One region of the Virgibacillus halodenitrificans genome, then DNA from elsewhere that is predicted to be linked to it. Evidence: a T-box and tRNA genes for the amino acid it is inferred to sense, from the RefSeq annotation. Region 1 holds a T-box; the other holds one or more tRNA genes.
The links. The T-box of region 1 lies ahead of tyrS (tyrosine--tRNA ligase). A T-box ahead of a tRNA ligase gene usually reads a tRNA of that ligase, here a tRNA-Tyr.

Region 1 (6,119 bases):
GCCCCATCTTGCTGGTATATCTTCCGTTTCGATGAAGGTTTTAATAACTTGAGCTACTTGTTTTAGAACTTGGTCTCCAACATGATGTCCAAATGTATCATTCACCTTTTTAAAATCATCGATATCAAATAATAGAAGTGCCCCCATCTCTCCGACAACCATATGACTGCTAATTTCCTCTTCCAAATGGTTTCTTGAATATAGCTTCGTAAGGTGGTCTGTAATTACTGCTCGTTCCAGCCGTTCACGCAAACTTGTATTTGTTAAGGCAAGTGTTGAATGATGAGTTAATAACTGTAATAACTTAAATCTTTCGAAACTAAAGTAAGCTTGCTCTTCATGCATAACTACAATAAAACCATAAATAGTATTTGAATTAGTCATCGGTGTTACCATCACGGACTTATATGGGAAATGCGGAATTTCTTTAAAATCTCCAGAAAAAATTGCTTCTTTCAGGTTTCTGCCAACCAAATATTCTGCAAGCATGTGACCTTGTTTTGTAGTGAAATATGCTGTACTACCAGTCAAAATTTCATAATCGATTTCTTTTGTTTCTGAATAATAAATAAATCCAATTTGGGAAGCATGACAAACTTCTATAATTAAATTTCTAATATGTTTCGTTATCTCGGACAACTGCAGATTAGAATTTAATTTATGTGTTGTATCATTAATTAGTTTCAAATCGGAAATCGACTGATTTATATGCGCAAATAATGAGGCATTCTCTATCGCTTTTCCAGTAATTTCAGCGACACCCTTTATAAAATCTGCCATATCATCTAGAAAATGCAAGTCACTTTTCGTTATTACCTGAAGTACTCCGTATACACCTTGTTTCCCACTTAACGGAGCATATAAAGTAGGATTTTCCCCTGTCTCACCAATTTCAATTTGGAGACTCCCTGAAATAAACACCTGGGTACTTGCCCTTTTGGTGACATCATCACTATATTCAATTGTCTTTACAGGCAAATCGGAATTTGTATCCAGATCATGCGATAATAATAGATGGAACTCGCAGTTTGGATACAGAAAACTCAATTTCTGGATAATATAATGTAAGATCTCTTCTTTGTCCTTCATTGGCAATAAGTCTGAAGAGAATTCATACAAAAGATCAGCTTTCTCTCTGCTCTGTTTTTGCAAGTAGTAGGATTTAATAATAGTTAAAAACCGCTCCGTTTCTTCTCGTATTTCATCTATATTTTCTTGTGAAAATGGTTGCTTCTCGAGCCAGCCAGCATACAATAAGATGTTAAATTCTTTAAGAGGTTGTATTGATAACACAGCATTAAACATAGTTTTTGGACTCATTTGTTTCAATTCCTGATCATTCACTATTATCTTTTTAGGAGAAAAGTTTTCCTGCACATTTATCTCATTGATTAGCTTATAGTTTTTTTCCCATTTATTATATGTGTACATGGCCACAAATGGAGTATTGAGAACCATCTTCAAAGAAGAAACAAGCATGCTAATAATTTGCTGGTAGTTATACTCTTCCAAGTGTGTACATATATCAAAATATTTATTTTTCATAGACATTATTATTTCTCTCGGTTCAGTCATTCTCATCACCCTAAAATGAAATGATTTTTCATCACCTATATTTAAATTATCTTTATACTCATTATATACTAACTAGTACGTATAACCTATATATTAAACTTTATTTGTATAATTTAAAAGAATGGTTGACTTCTTTCCACAAAAAATATACAATAGTCTTTGTGTAAAATAATAAAGTAGCCTATGTGAACCGACGCTTGAACCCATTTTGTTCCTCTCTCACGAGGTGTATCGCGTAACTCTTAGCTGCTGGAGCGATGGTACATGAAAACATAATGGACAACGGATTGGAACACGCTCGTTTATTTTATGCAAATAAAATAAAAAGGAGGAAATGTCTTATGGCTCGCTATACTGGATCAGTATGGAAAAAATCACGTCGTCTTGGCATTTCATTAACTGGAACTGGTAAGGAATTAGATAAACGCCCTTACGCTCCTGGTCAACATGGACCGAATCAACGCAAGAAAATCACAGAATATGGTTTACAAATGCAAGAGAAGCAAAAGCTTCGCTTCATGTACGGGTTGACCGAACGTCAATTCCGTAATTTATTCAACCTTGCTGGTAAAATGAAAGGTATTCATGGTGAAAACTTCATGATTCTTCTTGATTCTCGCCTTGATAATATCGTTTACCGCTTGGGACTTGCTCGTACTCGCAGACAAGCTCGTCAGCTAGTTAACCATGGTCATGTTCTTGTTGATGGTTCTCGTGTGGATATTCCATCATACCGTTTAAAGCCTGGCCAAGCTGTTAGCTTGCGTGAAAAGTCTAAAAATCTTGATATTGTTAAAGAAGCGATTGAAGTTAATAACTTCATTCCTGAATATTTAACATTTGATGCAGATAAAATGGAAGGTACTCTCGTTCGTTTCCCTGAACGTTCTGAACTTCCAGCTGAAATTAACGAAGCGCTTATCGTAGAATTCTACTCTCGTTAAGCTAAAAACCGGAGGATGTCCTCCGGTTTTTTTGTTGCTTTGAAATCTATAAAATTGGCTTTAGTATATATGTTGGGGCTATTCAATGATTCGCAAAATATATAACCTGCGGACTAACTTGATAATACTGTAAACAGCCGTTTCAGGAAATAATGCATGCTAAGTTAAACCCTATATATTAGTTCATGAATAGGTAAGGCGGATTATCTTATTCTGCGGCGGATACTTTTGCTCTCCTGCCAATTAATCTGTTCTTCGGCGAGTATCTCCCATCGCTTTACTCTATCTCCATTTAAAAAGCAAGGACAATTATAAATTGCCCTTGCCAGCATTAACTAAAGTCAATAAGAAAATATTTCTTCTTCCCTCTTCGGATTACAGTAAACATATCACCAATACGATCCTCTTTACTTACTACATAGCCTAGTTCCTGTTGACGCTCTCCATTAATATAGACAGCTCCATTGGTAATATCTTCTCTTGCCTGTCTTTTAGAGGAAGAAATAGAAGCATCAACAAGTAGTTCTATTAAATCTATTTCGTTTTTCGCAGCTTTGTATGTTGGTACATCCTTAAAGCCTTGTTTAATTTCTGTTGCAGTTAATTGTTTGATATCTCCACTGAATAATGCGGCTGAAATTTTCTGTGCCTGTTCAAGAGCCTCCTGACTATGAACCTCTTTAGTCATTTCCTCAGCTAATCTTCGTTGAGCTACCCTTTTTTCAGGTTGGTCTTTAACTTCACTTTCCAGTTCAGCCATCTCTTCATCAGAAATAAATGTGAAGTAACGTAGGAACTTAATTACATCTCGATCATCTGTATTAACCCAAAATTGGTAGAATTCATAGGGAGATGTTTTTTCCGGATCAAGCCACACAGCGCCGCCTGCTGTCTTTCCAAACTTTGTCCCATCCGCTTTCGTAATTAAAGGAACCGTAAGACCAAATACCTTAATTTCATCGCTTTCCTGCTCGCGAGATCGACGAATAAGTTCCATGCCTGCTGTAATATTTCCCCATTGATCACTTCCGCCTATTTGCAGCGTACAGTTCTCTTGTTCATATAGCTTAAGAAAGTCAAGAGATTGCAAAATCATATAACTGAATTCTGTGTACGTGATTCCCTGCTCGATTCTTGCCGATACAGATTCTTTTGCGAGCATATAGTTTATCCCAAAATGCTTTCCTGCATCTCTAAGAAAATCAATAATAGTCATATTGGATAACCAATCATGATTGTTACGTGCAACTACAGGATTATCTCCTTGATTAAACTCAACAAGTTTAGCTATTTGCTGCTTTATTTTTTCACTAAACCCTTTAACTACATGAGCTTCATTCAAAGAACGCTCACTAGTACGACCACTTGGATCGCCTATCATACCGGTACCACCACCAACAAGCGCAATTGGTTTATGCCCGGCTTTTTGGAATCTTTTTAACATAGTAATTGGTAACAGATGGCCAATATGAAGGCTGTCTGCTGTTGGATCAAATCCACAATATAAGGTAACTTGGTTTTCTGCCAAGTGTTTTTCCAGTCCTTCTCTATCCGTTGTTTGATGAATTAAACCTCTTTTTTCTAAGTCCTGCAAAATATCCATTCTTCCTCACACTCCATCATAAAATTAATTGCAATTACTTTTGTAGGTCTACTGTTAAAAAAATAGCCAAATAAAAAAACTCCTCCCTATAGAAAAGGGACGAGTTTAACACGCGGTACCACCCTTGTTGCAAATAAATTTGCCACTTAGGATTGTTAACGATGTTTCCACCGCTTTCCAGTTATCTGTATAAAGATGAAAGGAAAGTATGCTCCAGATTGTAATTCGCCTGCAAATTTGTCCTGACTTCCACCAACCGTCAGGTCTCTTAAACAGTGATCTGCATAACTACTGTAATTCCTTCATTGCAAAATAATATAGTACATTTATTAATACCATATTCCATTTTTAAATGCAAGGCTCTTATAAATTTTGTATACCCCTTAATTTTAATTATGCTATAATAGTACTTGAATTTAGGAGGTTTTGCTATGGATTTCAAGCAATTATTTCAAAAATATAGCAAGAAAGTTAAACACTTATGGAAAACAGGAAAGGTTCAAAAGTCTTCTCGAGTTACATATGATGTAGTTTGGAATGTTATTCTTTTCTTTTTGATTATTAGTTTCATAGGCATGTTCTTTGCAGGTGGAATTGGAGCTGGCTACTTTGCCTCACTAGTAAAAGATGAACCAATTCGAAGCAAAGAAGCGATGAAAAAAGACATCTATAATTATGAAGAAACTACGAGTCTCTATTTTGCCGATAAAATTTATTTGGGTGATGTGCGATCCGACATACATAGAGAAGAAACCTCGTTAGATAAAATATCCCCAACCTTAATTGATGCAGTAATCGCTACAGAAGATGAATATTTTGAAGAACATAAAGGAGTAGTTCCTAAAGCAATTGTCAGAGCTATCATGCAGGAAGCTCTTAATTCCGATGTAAAGACTGGTGGTAGTACATTAACTCAGCAATTAATTAAAAACCAAATCTTAACTAACGAAGTGTCTTTTGAGAGAAAAGCAAAAGAAATACTTCTTGCACTACGTTTAGAACGTTTCTTTGAAAAAGACGAGATTTTGGAAGCATATTTAAACATCGTTCCATATGGTAGAAACGCTTCCGGTCAAAACATCGCTGGTATTCAAACAGCGGCTCAAGGTATATTTGGATTAAATGCGGACGAAGTAAACTTGGCTCAGGCTGCATATCTTGCTGGACTTCCACAGAGCCCTTCTGCCTATACACCTTTTGCAAATGGCGGTGGGTTAAAAGAAGAAAGCGGTTTGCAGCCTGGAATTAACAGAATGAAATCTGTGCTTAATAGAATGTATGATGCAGAGTATATCTCAGAAAAACAATACAAAGAAGCCATGGAATACGATATTAAGTCAGATTTCGCCAAGGGTAAAAAATCACCAATTGAAGAATACCCTTACTTGACTGTAGAATTGCAAGAAAGGGCAAAAAATATTATAAAAGAATACTTGATTGAAAAAGACGGCTACACCTTGGAAGATGTGAAAGGGAATAAAAAGTTAAATGAAGAATATTCGATTCTTGCTGAACGTTCTATTGAAACAGATGGTTTTCACATCTATTCTACTATAGATAAGAAAATTTACGACGTGTTTCAGAAAGTAGCAAAGAACTACGAACATTATGGACCAGACCGCACATTTACGGATACCAATCCGGAAACCGGCAAAACAGTTGAAATAACTGAAAAAGTACAAACAGGAGCTGTTTTAAGAGAAAATAGCACAGGTAAAATAATTAGCTTTGTTGGCGGGCGTGGGCATAAGGACAACCAAAATAGACATGCTACTGAAACGCTCAGATCACCAGGGAGTACCATTAAACCATTACTAGACTATGCACCAGCTATGGAGAAAGGCTATATTCAGCCTGGTACTGTGCTAGCTGACTATGCAAAAAAGTTGCCGGGTTGGGACTATAACGAGCCTAGTAACTACGGTGGTGGACATTATGGAATAATATCTGCAAGAACTGCACTTACCAATTCATATAACATGCCCGCAGCTGAAATA
Region 2 (6,119 bases), 760 kb from region 1:
AATTTTATGAAATACTCTATCGTTTCCGAATACCAATCATTAAGTTTCTGTTGATCGGCAAAATTATTTTTAATCAATCGCAGCTTTTCTTCCGGATAATAAACCAATGTGGCTAATTCGTTCATCTCTTCTTCTGTCAATTGGTCTACAAAAATATCCCTTATTTTTTCCTTCACTTTTCCTGAACCATTTCTTAGCACATGTTGAAAAGCCTGATATTCTCCATGTAAGTCACTGACAAAGTGCTCTGTACCCTTGGGCAGATGGAGAATCGCTTCCAGGTTAATAATTTCCGTTACTACTTTTTCTTCACAATCGTATTCTTTTGCCAACAAATCTAAAAAATTCTTTTTCAAGTGATTCCCTCCCCATCAAAAGGTTTATGCTTCTTTTGTCTGTATAGATCAACTGATTTAATGTCTGCCCTTTTTACATAATGGCTACTCTTTAATGATAGTTTAAGGGTAGTCTACCAACTCCGCAAGCGTTTCCACGAAAATGAATAATGCAATAATCTGGAGAGGAGCTACTACCGCTCCCCTTTCATCCAAAAAACTATTCCTCTTTATCTACCACTTTCTGAACGAGTGCTTCCGGAATCATCTCAAATCCTTCAATGATCGTGTTTTCCTCCACTTCGATCATAAGGCTGATCTTCCCATTGAAGTGTACTTGGCGAACATATCTTAAGTCTTGCGGACTAACTTTAATATCCGCTACCTTTGTTTTTATTTTAATAGATTTTGATGTGTATTTCGGTACAATACTACTAGCTTTTAATTCATATTTTTCATCGTCAATGACCGTTTTAAAAGCTTCTTCCACCTTCTCTGTTTCAATATCTTTAACTCCACTGCTCCTTAATACCTGCTCAACATCCTTATAGTCAAACTTCGGTATCTCTTCCTCTTCATTTTCTTCAATGGTCCGATGAATTTCATCATACACATTGGAAAGCGTAGATGTATTGATTTGATCACCAGCAACCTTTTTTACGATTTCCTCGAAAACAACCTTATCATCCTCAGCGGTCATTGTTTCTTCGGCATTTAAAACTTCTTCGATGAAATGATAATCCAGCTCATAGGCTTTTCCTGCTGAGTAAAGCACATGATTGACATCTGCTGCGCTATCCGAAAAGCACGGGAATAAGAATCCCGACATAGGTGCCTTCAAATTAATAATTGGGTCTACGACGATATTATATTTGAATTCCTTTTCCACATAGTCAAACAGCAGTTCTTTCTTCGGGTCCTGTGTCTTGTTCATACTTCCCATAATAAAGGAGTGCGAATAAACCGCATCTCTTGCATTCTCTTCGGACTCCTCATTACTGCGCTTCATCGGCTTCATATATTCACCACGAATGAAGGTAATGACAATGTCCATCTCATATTGCTTGTCTTTCAACATTTTCTCTACAAGACGAAGCATTTGGTTATTCCATTCCTCTGTATCATTACTTAATAGACCCTGATGTAAAATAAGCTGGCTACTATCTTCCACATCACGCTGAAACTTCAACTCAAATAGTTTCTCATCCATTTGCCCAGACAATACTTTCTTAAAGTTAGCCAAAAAGAGCTCCTTTTGCTCATCCTCCAGTAACTCAAATGGCACACTTTGATAATGATAAATCTCACTAGATTCCTTCATAACATATACATTAAAAATCTCATGTATTTTTAATAAGTCATTATTCACTTTAAATTGTTTACGAATATTTGCGATATCTTTTTTATTCAATCCTGTTTCACTCCTAAGGCTAATACATATATAACTCTATATCTATTCTATCATTTTTTAGCATGTGTGATTAAATTTAATAGAAAATAAAACGCAATGTGGAAAGGAAAGTTTTGTGCTAGTATTCCTTCATTAGTAATAAATTAAGCGACAGAATCCGTCAAGAATATCTTACATATTCACCAACTACCTAATTCCATTACAAATTAATTTCTAGATTTCTTTCAATTAAGATTCCAAGATTTTTCAAATTCCGTCTTCTTCTTTGCCTGTTATAATAAAGAAGAGATCAATTTCATAGGGGAAGGGACAGAATATGTACCTAACACGTCTCTAAGCTAAACATAAGGGAAAAGACAAGAAAAAAGAACAGCCAGATTCATCTCTTATCAGGACTGTTCTTACTTTTAAAATTAACCTTGCAATTAATATCTAATTAGATTTATTCAAGAATCTCTTATTCAATCCCATAATCTCTAGCAAAGACCATTTGTGTATCGACAAATACATCTTTATCTTTTTCATCCAATGTGAACACTCGAGCTCCACGCAAACGGTTATTTTCCTCGCCACCAAGGCCATACGCCCCAAACCCAGTACTTCCTGCGTAACCAAGCTTAATACCGTAGTAATCACCAACGTATGTATTAATATGGTCATGGCCGGCGAATACACCTTTAACATCCCCGCGTTCTAGCATTGCTGAAAACATACCACTGTTAAATGGACCAGTACAAACACATTCATTTTTCTCTCCGGTTATGTTATGCTTTTTTATTGCTTCTTGATGACTTGCTTGATTAGCCTGGTATGGGCGAGCAAACCACATATACTCAAATTCCGGAAGTGGGATATGCATGAAAGCAAGCGATGGAACTGGATAGCCGTTCTTCTTTTCAAGTTTTTTTGACGTCTCATAATACCACTCGACTTGATCCGTTTTTAGCCAATCATAGGTTTGATAACCTTTAAAATCTTGACCTGCTACTTCATCTGGAGCATACCTTCCACTGTCGAATAACCAGATGTTAAATGCGGCTTTTGCGTTTTTGGAATTCCTGATTTCAATCGAATTATTGCCGGTTCCTGTAACACCTTTTGGGCCAGGCTGGTTCATATTATGTTCATATGACATATAGATATCAAGCATCTTTTCTTCATCTATACCAGTCTTAAATGTATGATCTTCATCGTGATTTCCGAATGTAATTGCCCATTTCACACCACGTTCTTCCATAGGCTGCGCAATATTGTCTATTGCTTTTTTAACTTGTTTTTTGTTTTTTACATCACCTTGTATCATATCACCGTTAATCACAACAAAATCAGGTTTTTCTTCATCTAGAGTTTTCTCCATTAAAGCAACAGTTCGTGGATCAATATCCTCGTCATCCTGCGTGTCGTTAAACTGTACAATCTTAAATTTCCCGTTACTGTTAAATTGCAGTTTTTGATTCTTGTCTGTTTTACCTTCCACAACGTTCATAGAAAAACCAAAAGTGAAAATGAGTGCTAGTCCAAGTGTAATCGTACTAAAAATAGCTTTAAATTTCACACAAAGTTCCTCCTTTAGTAAGTCTTGTCTCAATACTATCAATCATTTATTAACTGACAATAAATTGTGAATTAAGGTTTAGTAAAGATAATTATTTTGTGAGAGACAGGAGTTTAGAAACGAAGAGATGGTTTCCTCGTTTCTTCTATATAAATACGCTTATTACAATTAACAACCTTTTAATTTATCAACTAGAGCTAATGCAATTATTGCCTTTGCGGATGTATGTTTTATGAGTTATTTCTTTGTATATCTCGATTTTTAACCATAAAAAAAAACTCCCCTTCGTTCGTTCAAAGAAAAGCCCCTGTTTACAAATGGACAGGAGACTAGCCACACACATACTGCGTAATATGAACGCAAAAAAGACGACCCTCTAACGAATAAATTTCGCTAAAACGTCGTCGTATTTATATCTATGATACCGGTGGTCGGGGTCGAACCGACACTCCCGTGAAGGAACGGGATTTTGAGTCCCGCGCGTCTGCCAATTCCGCCACACCGGCATGTTCATGGAGGCGGTAACCGGATTTGAACCGGTGATAAAGGTTTTGCAGACCTCTGCCTTACCACTTGGCTATACCGCCATAATATATTGGAGCGGAAGACGGGATTCGAACCCGCGACCCCCACCTTGGCAAGGTGGTGTTCTACCACTGAACTACTTCCGCAATTGGCTGGGCTACTAGGATTCGAACCTAGGATACACGGGATCAAAACCCGATGCCTTACCGCTTGGCTATAGCCCAATATAAGATATTGAATATTAAAAGGGGCGACCGGTGGGGATTGAACCCACGCGTGCCGGAGCCACAATCCGGTGCGTTAACCACTTCGCCACGGCCGCCATATTAAAATGGCAGGGGTAGTAGGAATCGAACCCACATCAAAGGTTTTGGAGACCTTCGTTTTACCATTAAACTATACCCCTACTTATATGTTAAAAAGATAAATGGTGGAGGGGGGCAGATTCGAACTGCCGAACCCTGAGGGAGCGGATTTACAGTCCGCCGCGTTTAGCCACTTCGCTACCCCTCCATATTTATAAAGACAAAAAAATGGTGGCTCGGGACGGAATCGAACCGCCGACACAGGGATTTTCAGTCCCTTGCTCTACCGACTGAGCTACCGAGCCATTTAGTTGTAAAGTACCAACATGGTATTAAATAATAGTGGCGGTCCGGACGGGACTCGAACCCGCGACCTCCTGCGTGACAGGCAGGCATTCTAACCAACTGAACTACCGGACCATATTAATTTGCACTCTTAAGTGCTATTGTCATTCAATGAATTAATTTGGTTGCGGGGGCAGGATTTGAACCTGCGACCTTTGGGTTATGAGCCCAACGAGCTACCGAACTGCTCCACCCCGCGATGTGAATAATTTAAAATTAATGGTGGAGGATGCAGGGCTCGAACCTGCGACCCCCTGCTTGTAAGGCAGGTGCTCTCCCAGCTGAGCTAATCCTCCATGTTGGTGACCCGTACGGGATTCGAACCCGTGTTACCGCCGTGAAAGGGCGGTGTCTTAACCGCTTGACCAACGGGCCATTAATATAAGTAAGGTGGCGGAGAGCGAGGGATTCGAACCCTCGAGGCCGCGGTAACGGCCTACACGATTTCCAATCGTGCTCCTTCGGCCACTCGGACAGCTCTCCATTGGCTCCACAGGTAGGATTCGAACCTACGACCGATCGGTTAACAGCCGATTGCTCTACCACTGAGCTACTGTGGAATAATCCAATATAATGATCAACTTTTTATTGAATATGCCTGGCGGCGTCCTACTCTTGCAGGGACAAAGTCCCAACTACCATCGGCGCTGGAGAGCTTAACTTCTGTGTTCGGCATGAGAACAGGTGTGACCTCTCCGCTATTGCTACCAGACCATTTCAAACTTGATCCGAGTTACTTAGGAATTTTTCATGACAATCATTATTATAATTGTTTCTAGGAAAAAATCAAGTATTTATTGTAAATATGTATGATTTATACCCTAAAAACTAAATAAGAGAAAAACAACGACGATCAAAGAAGAAAATTAGTTAAGTCCTCGATCTATTAGTATCCGTCAGCTCCACGTGTCACCACGCTTCCACCTCGGACCTATCAACCTCATCGTCTCTGAGGGATCTTACTCACTCGAAGTGATGGGAAGTCTCATCTTGAGGGGGGCTTCATGCTTAGATGCTTTCAGCACTTATCCTTGCCACACGTAGCTACCCAGCTATGCTCCTGGCGGAACAACTGGTACACCAGCGGTGTGTCCATCCCGGTCCTCTCGTACTAAGGACAGCTCCTCTCAAACTTCCAACGCCCACGACGGATAGGGACCGAACTGTCTCACGACGTTCTGAACCCAGCTCGCGTACCGCTTTAATGGGCGAACAGCCCAACCCTTGGGACCGACTACAGCCCCAGGATGCGATGAGCCGACATCGAGGTGCCAAACCTCCCCGTCGATGTGAACTCTTGGGGGAGATAAGCCTGTTATCCCCGGGGTAGCTTTTATCCGTTGAGCGATGGCCCTTCCATGCGGAACCACCGGATCACTAAGCCCGACTTTCGTCCCTGCTCGACTTGTAGGTCTCGCAGTCAAGCTCCCTTCTGCCTTTACACTCTACGAATGATTTCCAACCATTCTGAGGGAACCTTTGGGCGCCTCCGTTACCTTTTGGGAGGCGACCGCCCCAGTCAAACTGCCCGCCTGACACTGTCTCCGGACCGGATCACGGCCCTGGGTTAGAATGGTCGTACAGCCAGGGTGGTATCCCACGGATGCCTCCACCGAAGCTGGCGCTCCGGTTTCCAAGGCTCC

Region 2: it has a tRNA-Tyr gene. The T-box ahead of tyrS (tyrosine--tRNA ligase) is inferred to sense a tRNA for this amino acid. The anticodon was not compared.

Annotation. Positions count from the first base shown of each region.
Region 1 is NZ_CP017962.1:1,416,798-1,422,916, reverse strand. It holds gene BME96_RS07460 (sensor domain-containing diguanylate cyclase) at 1-1,575, opposite strand, end outside; gene rpsD (30S ribosomal protein S4) at 1,917-2,519, shown strand; gene tyrS (tyrosine--tRNA ligase) at 2,851-4,122, opposite strand; T-box leader at 4,215-4,437, opposite strand; gene BME96_RS07445 (transglycosylase domain-containing protein) at 4,554-6,119, shown strand, end outside.
Region 2 is NZ_CP017962.1:657,927-664,045, reverse strand. It holds gene BME96_RS03445 (fructose-bisphosphatase class III) at 1-356, opposite strand, end outside; gene BME96_RS03440 (DUF4317 domain-containing protein) at 556-1,746, opposite strand; gene BME96_RS03435 (metallophosphoesterase family protein) at 2,204-3,301, opposite strand; tRNA gene BME96_RS03430 (tRNA-Leu) at 3,724-3,807, opposite strand; tRNA gene BME96_RS03425 (tRNA-Cys) at 3,815-3,888, opposite strand; tRNA gene BME96_RS03420 (tRNA-Gly) at 3,898-3,972, opposite strand; tRNA gene BME96_RS03415 (tRNA-Gln) at 3,976-4,050, opposite strand; tRNA gene BME96_RS03410 (tRNA-His) at 4,076-4,148, opposite strand; tRNA gene BME96_RS03405 (tRNA-Trp) at 4,159-4,232, opposite strand; tRNA gene BME96_RS03400 (tRNA-Tyr) at 4,255-4,339, opposite strand; tRNA gene BME96_RS03395 (tRNA-Phe) at 4,361-4,436, opposite strand; tRNA gene BME96_RS03390 (tRNA-Asp) at 4,475-4,551, opposite strand; tRNA gene BME96_RS03385 (tRNA-Met) at 4,599-4,675, opposite strand; tRNA gene BME96_RS03380 (tRNA-Val) at 4,697-4,772, opposite strand; tRNA gene BME96_RS03375 (tRNA-Glu) at 4,777-4,851, opposite strand; tRNA gene BME96_RS03370 (tRNA-Ser) at 4,868-4,959, opposite strand; tRNA gene BME96_RS03365 (tRNA-Asn) at 4,962-5,036, opposite strand; rRNA gene rrf (5S ribosomal RNA) at 5,073-5,188, opposite strand; rRNA gene BME96_RS03355 (23S ribosomal RNA) at 5,343-6,119, opposite strand, start outside.